Regions from separate parts of the Desulfotomaculum sp. 1211_IL3151 genome, predicted to be linked through region 3. Evidence: a T-box and tRNA genes for the amino acid it is inferred to sense, from the RefSeq annotation. Region 3 holds a T-box; the other regions hold tRNA genes.
What was found. The T-box of region 3 lies ahead of tyrS (tyrosine--tRNA ligase). A T-box ahead of a tRNA ligase gene usually reads a tRNA of that ligase, here a tRNA-Tyr.
Positions count from the first base shown of each region.

Region 1 (3,275 bases), on a different contig from region 3:
AATGACATCCTTTTCACCTAATCTCCTGGTAATCGTGGTGGGAGCACTTTTTTCGTAGCGACTATACTGTGTCACAATTTGCTGTATCTTTTTAAAGGTTTCACCACTGTGTATCTTATCTAACGTTTTCCCAATCACATCATCCCTCGTCAGATCAGACATAACAAGGCATTGTTCATTTACTTCTGTAATGATCCCATCTGCATCAGCCAATGCGATGGATGCATTCATGATGGAGATGATTGCCCTGAGTTTTGCAGCCTCTCTTTCGGTTTCTTCCTTGGCTTGTTGAAGTTTTATCTGGGTTGCTTTAACAGAAGTAATATCTTCGGCCGCCACATAAAAACCAGTAATATTTCCCTTGGGTAACCGAATGGGATTGGCGTTAATATTTAGGATCCTGCCACCTTGATTCATTTCCCCTTTCCAGGATTCACCCTGAACTAAAGAGAATAAGACTTTCTCTGCACCGGGATAGATCTCTTCGATACCCATTCCTAACAATTGTTTATATTCACTGGCAAACATATTTATGGCAGCAGGGTTAGCATAAATTAACTTACCAGCTATATCAAAAATACTTACTGATTCTATGGAGCTATTATTGGCATGCATATGCAGGCGGAGGCTTTGTTCCATTATACTACGCTCCGTAATATCTACAAAAACCTGAACCCCACCAGCATATTTACCACTGATATCATGTAGAAAGGAACCACTGGTAAGGATTTGTCTCCGTCCTTGCCTGGTTTTGATTTCCATTTGAATATCTTTAAAGGAGCCGCCCGTTGTCATAGCCTGATAAAGGTGGCACTGCTCAGGTTTAAAATCACATCCCATTAATTGAGAACATTGGGTACCTATTACATCCTCGGAACTTACATCAAAAAAAGCTGCAGCGGCAGGATTTATTTCGATAATTTTCATATCGTAATCTACCACAAAGACACACTCCATCATGCTATCGAAAATAGTTTTAAATTTATTTTTCTCATTGGTTAATCTTCGATTAATTGCCTGTAATTCTGTTAACCTAGAATCAGGGCCTTCCCCCACCCACTCACTGCAAAAACCAATTTCAAAACGGTCAAAGAAAGTATTCAATGCCTCTGAGGCCTGGGTTTGCTCCGAAATTGTCAAGTTACCTTCCTTAAGCATGTCTAAGTAGGATCGACGATAATATTTAAATAACCCCAAAAACATTTTTAAAGTAATACCCCTGGCCCTGTGAAGTTTAGCACTTTCAATGCCAAAGCTGGTCACTGGGTCCTCACCTAGTTTTTCTTCGGCATGGATCGGATCGCCCTTATAATTCTTTAGGTAATAAGACAAAGCATGAATTATTTCATGCACTGAAAGACGCCAGTCTCCTCGGCGTGTGGAACTGTATCTGGTGAACCCACCTGTTTTGGAATAATCAATTAAACGGTGGATAATTTCATCTTCCTTACGTGTGAGTAATTCAACCAGTTTCTCTCTCACGCCACTACCTCCCATAGTTTTTGATCAAATATTTAAAAGCATATCAAATTAATCTTTATTTTACTTAACTTTAATCTTACAAAACTATTAACTTTTTACAGAAGAAAATAAAAATAGTATTTGGTTAAAAATGTTTAAAAACAACTTGCTTGCTACAATATGTTTTGTTATAATAAACATCGTTGTGGGACAATAAAATATGGCCCCTTGGTCAAGTGGTCTAAGACACCGCCCTTTCACGGCGGTAACACGGGTTCGAATCCCGTAGGGGTCACCATTTATGGAGGGGTTCCCGAGTGGCCAAAGGGAGCAGACTGTAAATCTGCCGGCGATCGCCTTCGAAGGTTCGAATCCTTCTCCCTCCACCACTACTGGGGCGTCGCCAAGCGGTAAGGCACCGGACTTTGACTCCGGCATTCGTTGGTTCGAATCCAGCCGCCCCAGCCAGATGCAATAAAAAAGCTAAGACCTGCATGTAAGGTGCGTCGGTCTTAGCTTTTTTTATTGTCGGCTGATTAAACATGAATCAAGCCTACTTTTAAGTTGAAGGCCTATTGACCCCGGTTAGCCTTTGTCTTTTTTTCATGGCGTTTACTCCTGTATCCCAGGTATCATGATAGCCTCCTGTTTTACCCACCAAGGCCGACTCTCCCGTGGTCCCAGAATTTTTAACGAAACCTCTAATCTTTTTAGCCATCTACACCCCTCCTTTGCGTCTATTTATTTTCTCCTGAAACACCGTTCTTTACCATCATTATTACAGATCTTTTGAAAAACGAGTTCAGCTTAACCTGCACGCTCTGGAATCATAAGCTTTTAATGATGATCGTTTCATGCCGCTGGTCGGCACCACCAGAACAATGATCATATTTAGAAGGCTATTTTTAGGCTAGAGCACAAATAAGCCAAGCCTTTTTAATAAAATTTTACTGTATAGCCAAAATTTTATTATTTTTTGACATATAAATGTCAGCTGTGTTTCATTCTTTTTCTACAAAATATGACATAATAATATTACACTTGAAGATTACTCTCTAATCCCGGTAAAAAGACCGGGTATTTTTTTGTCTATAAATAACGAATACACTTGAACGAACTGAAATTCTTTGTTATAATCACTATTGCACTGGTGCCCCAGCTAACTAAATATGCGGTCGTGGCGGAATTGGCAGACGCGTAAGATTCAGGTTCTTATGCCCGTCAGGGTGTGGAGGTTCAAGTCCTCTCGACCGCACCAAAAAGACATAACATTTCCGCCAAGGAGATGTTATGTCTTTTTTTATGTAATCAAATGCGGTATTATAGATTCAAGGCTTATTCAGTAAACAGATAAACGGGAATTTGACAAGGAGCCATAAAATATGAAACTGATTGAAGTTAACGAATTAAATCCTGTCCTAATAGAGCAACTACTTGAAGTTTGGGATCAATCAGTTAGAGAAACACATTTATTTTTATCTGATTCAGAGGTTAAAAATATAGCGAAGTATATTCCACAGGCTTTGAACTCGATAGCTCATTTGATTGTTGCAGTCAATAATGAAAAGAAACCTGTTGCATTTATGGGAATTGAAGAAAGAAAATTGGAAATGCTTTTTATTTCCCCCCAATATAGAGGAAAGGGATTGGGAAAACAACTTTTACATTATGGTATGGAAAACTATTCTATAAACGAATTAGGTGTGAACGAACAAAATCCGCAAGCAAAAAGCTTCTATGAACACATGGGATTTCAGGTTTATAAAAGAACGAACACAGACGGGCAAGGAAATCCTTATCCGATTTTGTATATG
Region 1 covers NZ_JBAIYV010000058.1:32,919-36,193, forward strand. The annotation lists gene V6C11_RS16120 (response regulator) at 1-1,482, opposite strand, end outside; tRNA gene V6C11_RS16125 (tRNA-Glu) at 1,684-1,759, shown strand; tRNA gene V6C11_RS16130 (tRNA-Tyr) at 1,765-1,850, shown strand; tRNA gene V6C11_RS16135 (tRNA-Gln) at 1,855-1,929, shown strand; gene V6C11_RS16140 (hypothetical protein) at 2,021-2,179, opposite strand; tRNA gene V6C11_RS16145 (tRNA-Leu) at 2,633-2,719, shown strand; gene V6C11_RS16150 (GNAT family N-acetyltransferase) at 2,844-3,275, shown strand, end outside.
Region 1: it has a tRNA-Tyr gene. The T-box ahead of tyrS (tyrosine--tRNA ligase) is inferred to sense a tRNA for this amino acid. The anticodon was not compared.

Region 2 (3,275 bases), on a different contig from region 3:
GTTTGCGGAACATTTCTACCCCAGTGCACACGGTCTTACGGGGTTTCTCGTTCAGACCAACAATTTCAACCTCATCTTGTACCTTTACTTGACCACGCTCTACACGTCCGGTAGCAACCGTACCACGGCCGGTAATGGAGAACACGTCCTCTACAGGCATTAAGAAGGGCTTATCTACAGCACGTTCAGGATCAGGAATGTAAGCGTCTACATTGTCCATCAGCTGCCAAACCTTGCCGCACCATTCACATTCTCTGGTACCGCAACCGCACTCTAAGGCTTTTAGGCCAGAGCCAGCTACGATAGGAGTGTCATCGCCGGGGAACTCATAGTAGCTTAACAGTTCACGAACTTCCATGTCTACCAGTTCCAGAAGTTCTTCATCATCAACCATGTCAGACTTGTTCAGGAATACTACGATGTAAGGTACGCCAACCTGACGGGACAACAGAATATGCTCACGGGTTTGTGGCATGGGGCCGTCAGCAGCGGATACCACAAGAATAGCACCGTCCATCTGAGCTGCACCGGTGATCATGTTTTTAACATAGTCGGCGTGACCAGGGCAGTCAACGTGTGCATAGTGACGCTTTGCAGTTTCATATTCTACGTGGGAAGTATTGATAGTGATACCACGTTCACGTTCTTCGGGAGCATTGTCGATTTCATCATAACGTCTAACGGCTGCACCGCCAGCTTTAGACAAAACAATGGTAATGGCAGCAGTCAGAGTGGTTTTGCCATGGTCAACGTGACCGATGGTTCCAATGTTTACGTGGGTTTTATTACGTTCAAATTTAGCCTTAGCCATGCTTAAAATTCTCCTCCTCCATTGTTAGGCATTTAGCAGAGATTTATTCCATCTCTAAAGTTATTTCCAAAATTATGCTCTTTTTATACCCTCAATTAGAAGTCCTAGACAAACCATTGTAAACCATTAGCAAAATTCGATAACAATCACAAAAATCCTTCTTTTTATTTATTAAAAAAGAAAAAAGCCAGTCCAATGACTAGCTTGCGTTGTTGGTAGCGGTGACTGGATTTGAACCAGTGACACCACGGGTATGAACCGTGTGCTCTGACCACCTGAGCTACACCGCCATATTCTTTTGGAGCTGCTAACCGGAATTGAACCGGTGACCTTATCCTTACCAAGGATACGCTCTACCTACTGAGCTATAGCAGCATGTTGGTTGCGGGAGGAGGACTTGAACCTCCGACCTTCGGGTTATGAGCCCGACGAGCTACCAACTGCTCTATCCCGCGTCAGCATTGACTAGCTTACCACAAACAAATCCTTTGTGCAAGAAAAACTTGCTTAGTAAATAAATGGTGGAGGGAGAAGGATTCGAACCTTCGAAGTCGTCTGACGGCAGATTTACAGTCTGCTCCCTTTGGCCGCTCGGGAACCCCTCCAGGTTTTCAATTTGGAGCCGACGATGGGACTCGAACCCGCAACCTGCTGATTACAAGTCAGCTGCTCTACCAATTGAGCTACGTCGGCACCGAACATTGATTATGATAACAGATGTATTCTGTCATGTCAACACTTTGAAAGCTGTAATCGATGGAAATTTTAGATGTTTTTAACTATATTTTTTTCTGATTATTTGAAGGTAAATCGGATGTCGTGTAGAATTTTATCACATGTAGAGGATGGCTGGTTAAAGATCTCGTTTCTCTAAATATCTCTCAAGCTTGCGCTTAACCCTCTGGAGTGCGTTGTCAATGGACTTAACATGACGATTCAAGTCCTCCGCAATCTCTTGATAGGATTTCCCTTCAAGATAGGACATAAGCACTTTCCATTCGAGGGAGCTCAGTATTTCTCCCATTTTCTCTTCAATGTCATCGAACTCTTCTCTACTGATAATTAGTTCCTCGGGGTCGGTAATTTTAGACCCGGATATCACATCCAATAGTGTTCGATCAGAATCCTCATCATAAATGGGCTTATTCAGAGAAACATAGGAATTCAGTGGAATATGTTTTTGTCTGGTGGCAGTCTTTATGGCGGTAATAATCTGCCTGGTAATACATAATTCCGCAAAGGCACGAAATGACGATAGTTTGTCCATTCTAAAGTCACGAATTGCTTTATAAAGACCAATCATGCCTTCCTGAATAATATCTTCTCTATCGGCCCCGATAAGGAAATATGAGCGGGCTTTTGCACGCACAAAGTTTTTATATTTGTTAATCAAGAACTCCAGCGCTGCGTCGTCGCCTTCACGCGCAAACTCAACTACATCCTCATCTACCATGATATGATATCCGCCGGAAACTTCTCTTTGTGCATTAGGATTCAAAACTATCGCCCCCGTCTTCTCATCTCTAGGAAAGCATAAAAACAGAAAAAAGCAATCAGAATAGCCCTGCAAAACGAAAACCTGGGGTCTGATTTACCAGTCCTTAGTTAGTTAGTTAGCCCTTTTAAGTTACATGACTAATTATAGCTTATCCCAAAAAGAATCGTCAAGGTAAAATAAATCCAATCCCTGTGGACTTTAGTCCTTTCTGCGCCGCCATTTTTCGAATATCACTCGGATATCTGCGGGAAGCTTGTCTTCCAGATATCCCTCCGTTGGATTGGTTTTGTTAAATTTCTCTTGCCCCTGCTTATTTGCCTTCATTACCTGACTTCTAAACTCCTTTGGCGTTACCCGGTAAGCACCTCTGCCAAAAATAATTTTTTGTTCATCCCAATCAGAGGTAACTACATGCACATTTCCCATTTTACCTAGATCCCCAACGATTCTCTCAATTAGAGCATCTGCCGTTTCACCTTCCTGGGTATAATAAACTTCTATGCCATGGACTATTTCATGGTGCCCAACCCCACTCTTTACCAGGTGAGCATCGAAAACCACTGTTATTGAATTGCCATCAAACCCGGCAAAATTCGCTAGGATATTTATTAATTTATCTCGACTGTGTTCTAAGCCTTTTTCAAGCATCTTCTCAAATTCTGGCCAGGCGTAAATAATATTGTATCCGTCCACCACATAAAATTCTCGCATGGACTAATCTACCCTCTCTGGCGTACCACCTCATATATAAGTAATGCGGCTGCCACAGAGGCATTAAGTGACCCCACACGACCCGCCATCGGCAAACGCACTAACATATCGCATCGTTCCTTGATTAACCTGCCCAGACCTTTTCCTTCTCCCCCAATAACGAGGAGTAACGGCCCCGTTAATTTTGCTTCCCAATGTATCTCTGACCCAGCCATATCTGCACCAACCACCCAAAGGCCTTCATCCTTAAGCTGC
Region 2 covers NZ_JBAIYV010000065.1:15,936-19,210, forward strand. The annotation lists gene tuf (elongation factor Tu) at 1-811, opposite strand, end outside; tRNA gene V6C11_RS18380 (tRNA-Met) at 1,025-1,101, opposite strand; tRNA gene V6C11_RS18385 (tRNA-Thr) at 1,111-1,186, opposite strand; tRNA gene V6C11_RS18390 (tRNA-Met) at 1,191-1,266, opposite strand; tRNA gene V6C11_RS18395 (tRNA-Tyr) at 1,331-1,416, opposite strand; tRNA gene V6C11_RS18400 (tRNA-Thr) at 1,429-1,504, opposite strand; gene sigH (RNA polymerase sporulation sigma factor SigH) at 1,665-2,309, opposite strand; gene V6C11_RS18410 (NYN domain-containing protein) at 2,508-3,020, opposite strand; gene rlmB (23S rRNA (guanosine(2251)-2'-O)-methyltransferase RlmB) at 3,029-3,275, opposite strand, start outside.
Region 2: it has a tRNA-Tyr gene. The T-box ahead of tyrS (tyrosine--tRNA ligase) is inferred to sense a tRNA for this amino acid. The anticodon was not compared.

Region 3 (3,275 bases):
TACTATCCAAACATGCCAGTTTTTAGCCCGGGATTTGGCAATCAGTTCCCTAATAATTACTTTTCCCCAATAAAATTAATGGATTATGGGCCTTACCCCTTTGTTGTTAACATTGAAGAAGCTGCAAAGCAAAACAATAATTTTCGTATCGCTTTATGGACAGGAAATTATTTACAACTCACCTTAATGAGCATTAAGGTGGGAGAGAACATCGGTTTAGAAATGCACCCCAACCTCGATCAATTCCTACGTATTGAAGAAGGGCAGGGGCTTATTCAAATGGGAGATCGAAAAGACCGATTGGATTATCAAGCACGTGTCCAAGATGATTATGCAATTATTATTCCTGCCGGTAAATGGCACAATCTAATTAACACAGGCAATCGGCCAATTAAGTTATATTCTATTTATGCACCACCTGAGCACCCCTTCGGAACTGTTCATAAAACAAAACAAGATGCGGAAGAACACCACCGCTAAAAAAAGCGACCCCTAACTTATGGTTAGGGGGTACATCTAGGGGTTCATGTCCTATCCTAATACGAACAAGTCAGATATTTCTCCAGTCTAATCATAACTTTACTTCATCAAGGCTTTATGGTAGGTTTTCTTTCCTTTACGTATTTTGACACCGTCTTTAAGTTGTTCCGAAGTAATATTATACTCAAAGGTATCAACCTTCTCGTCATTAATAAATATACCGCCCTGCTGAACCAGACGTCTTGCTTCGCTCTTAGAAGCCGTTAAACCACACACTACCATCAAATCCAAAATATTGATAACACGATCGATCAGTTGCCCGGATTCAATTTCAGTAGTTGGCATGTTGGCATCATTTGTGCCACCTGCGAAGAGGGCATGAGAAGCAATTTTCGCCTTTTGGGCCTCTTCTTCACTGTGAACCAGCTTAGTCAGTTCATAGGCCAGAATTTCCTTGGCTTCGTTTAGCTGACTGCCTTCCCATTTGTCCATTGCGTCAATCTGTGAAAGTGGCAGGAAGGTAAGCATACGTAAGCACTTAAGAACATCCGCGTCACCAACATTACGCCAATACTGGAAAAATTCAAAAGGTGAGGTTTTATTGGGATCAAGCCAAACTGCACCCTTTGCAGTCTTACCCATCTTATTACCTTCCGAATTTAATAGTAGTGTAATTGTCATGGCATAAGCATTTTTACTTAACTTACGGCGAATAAGTTCGGTACCACCCAACATATTCGACCACTGGTCATCACCACCAAACTGCATATTACAGCCATAATTCAGATACAGATGATAGAAGTCGTAGGACTGCATGATCATATAGTTGAATTCCAAGAAAGACAGACCCTTATCCATTCTCTGTTTATAGCATTCCGCCCGCAACATCGTATTGACAGAGAAATGAGCTCCTACTTCACGAAGTAATTCAACATAATTCAGCTTTAGAAGCCATTCCGCATTGTTAACCATGATGGCCTTATCATCACCAAATTCAATGAATTTTGCCATTTGCTTCTTAAAGCAATCGCTATTATGCTGAATTGTTTCAGGTGTCATCATCGAACGTAGGTCTGTACGGCCAGATGGGTCTCCAATATAGGCCGTTCCATCGCCTATAAGAACTACCGGTTTGTTTCCTGCCATTTGCAAACGTTTCATCAGGCACAGAGCCATAAAATGACCAACATGCAAAGAATCCGCAGTTGGATCAAATCCAATATAAAATATTGCTTTACCACCATTAATTAGTTCTTTAATTTCTTCTTCGTCGGTAACCTGGGCAATCAAGCCGCGAGCTACCAGTTCATCATAAATTTTCACTATAACAACTCCTTTGTAAAATAAAAATGCCCTCTGTTCCAATTGGAACAGAGGGCAAAAATTGCGGTACCACCTCTGATTTAGAAATTCCTCACAGAATTCCCCTTTACAAGTGCAAATACACTTACTCGCTGTACCGGGCGTACCCGTCAAACCTTACTAAATTCAGGCCGCAGCTCCAGGATGTATTCGAATCAGCACGCCCACAGCCTCTCACCAACCGGCTGCTCTCTGAATGACGGAAAACTGACCTACTTCTTCCTTTCATAGCTCTTGATCATTCAATTTTAATTTATTGTAGTTGAGAAAGCATTAAAAGTAAAGTACAGAAAGGGACATTTCACAACTTCACGCATAAATCGGTTTTGGAAAAGATGTCCTCATTTTGTTTATCCATTAGGTAGAGGGAAAATCTATTGCTTGCTCCTTTTCATATATTGCCCAAATAAATCGGGGTTTATCCTATCTAGAACCTCTTTGAACAGCCTTTACCAGTTCCACAATGGGTATAATAACGATCGACAGTGCAAGTGATGTAAAAAAGTTGTCTGCGGATAGGGCAGTAAGCTTAAACATTGTATTTATGCCTGGGATGTATATGACCATAAGTGTCAGCGCAAAGCAGGCCAGTATCGCATAAATCAGGTATTTGTTATGTCCTTTCAAAGTGAATATGGATTTTTTTAGCGACCTCATATTGATGGCGTGGAATATCTCACACATAGAGAGGGTAAGGAATGCCATTGTCATGCCTATTGTGTGGGACTGAACGTTTCCAATAAAGAAGGAGATCAGCGTCAACACGGCTATGATAATTCCCTGATAAATCACGTTGACACCAAGTCCCCTCGCGAAGATCCCTTCTTTGGGATCTCTCGGTGGTTGCCTCATGCTGTCAGTCTCAGCTTCCTCCATGCCAAGAGCCATTGCGGGGAACGTATCTGTTACCAAATTGATCCAAAGGATATGAATTGGTGCAAACAACTGCAGGTTAAACAAAGTAGCGACAAAAATGGCTATTACCTCGCTCAGGTTGGAGGCCAGCAAAAACTGTATCGCCTTGCGGATGTTTTCATATATCCTGCGGCCTTCCTCAACAGCATAAACGATGGACGCGAAATTATCATCCGTCAGCACCATACCCGCCACATTCTTTGTGACATCCGTGCCAGTAATGCCCATTCCCACGCCAATATCGGCGGATTTCAGTGCTGGGGCATCGTTCACGCCATCACCAGTCATGGCCGTAATTTTTCCCTTCCTACGCCAGGCGTTGACGATCCGCACCTTATGTTCCGGTTGAACCCTCGCATAAACTGTGATATTGTCAATGACCATGTCCAACTCATCGTCCGACATTCTTACAATCTCTTCGCCTGAAATCGCTTCATCCTTATCTTTTAATATGCCCAATTCCTTGGCGATGGCAACCGCGGTATCCTTATGGTCGCCCGTAATCATAATTGCACGAA
Region 3 covers NZ_JBAIYV010000060.1:8,666-11,940, forward strand. The annotation lists gene V6C11_RS16840 (cupin domain-containing protein) at 13-480, shown strand; gene tyrS (tyrosine--tRNA ligase) at 580-1,803, opposite strand; T-box leader at 1,851-2,080, opposite strand; gene V6C11_RS16850 (cation-translocating P-type ATPase) at 2,266-3,275, opposite strand, start outside.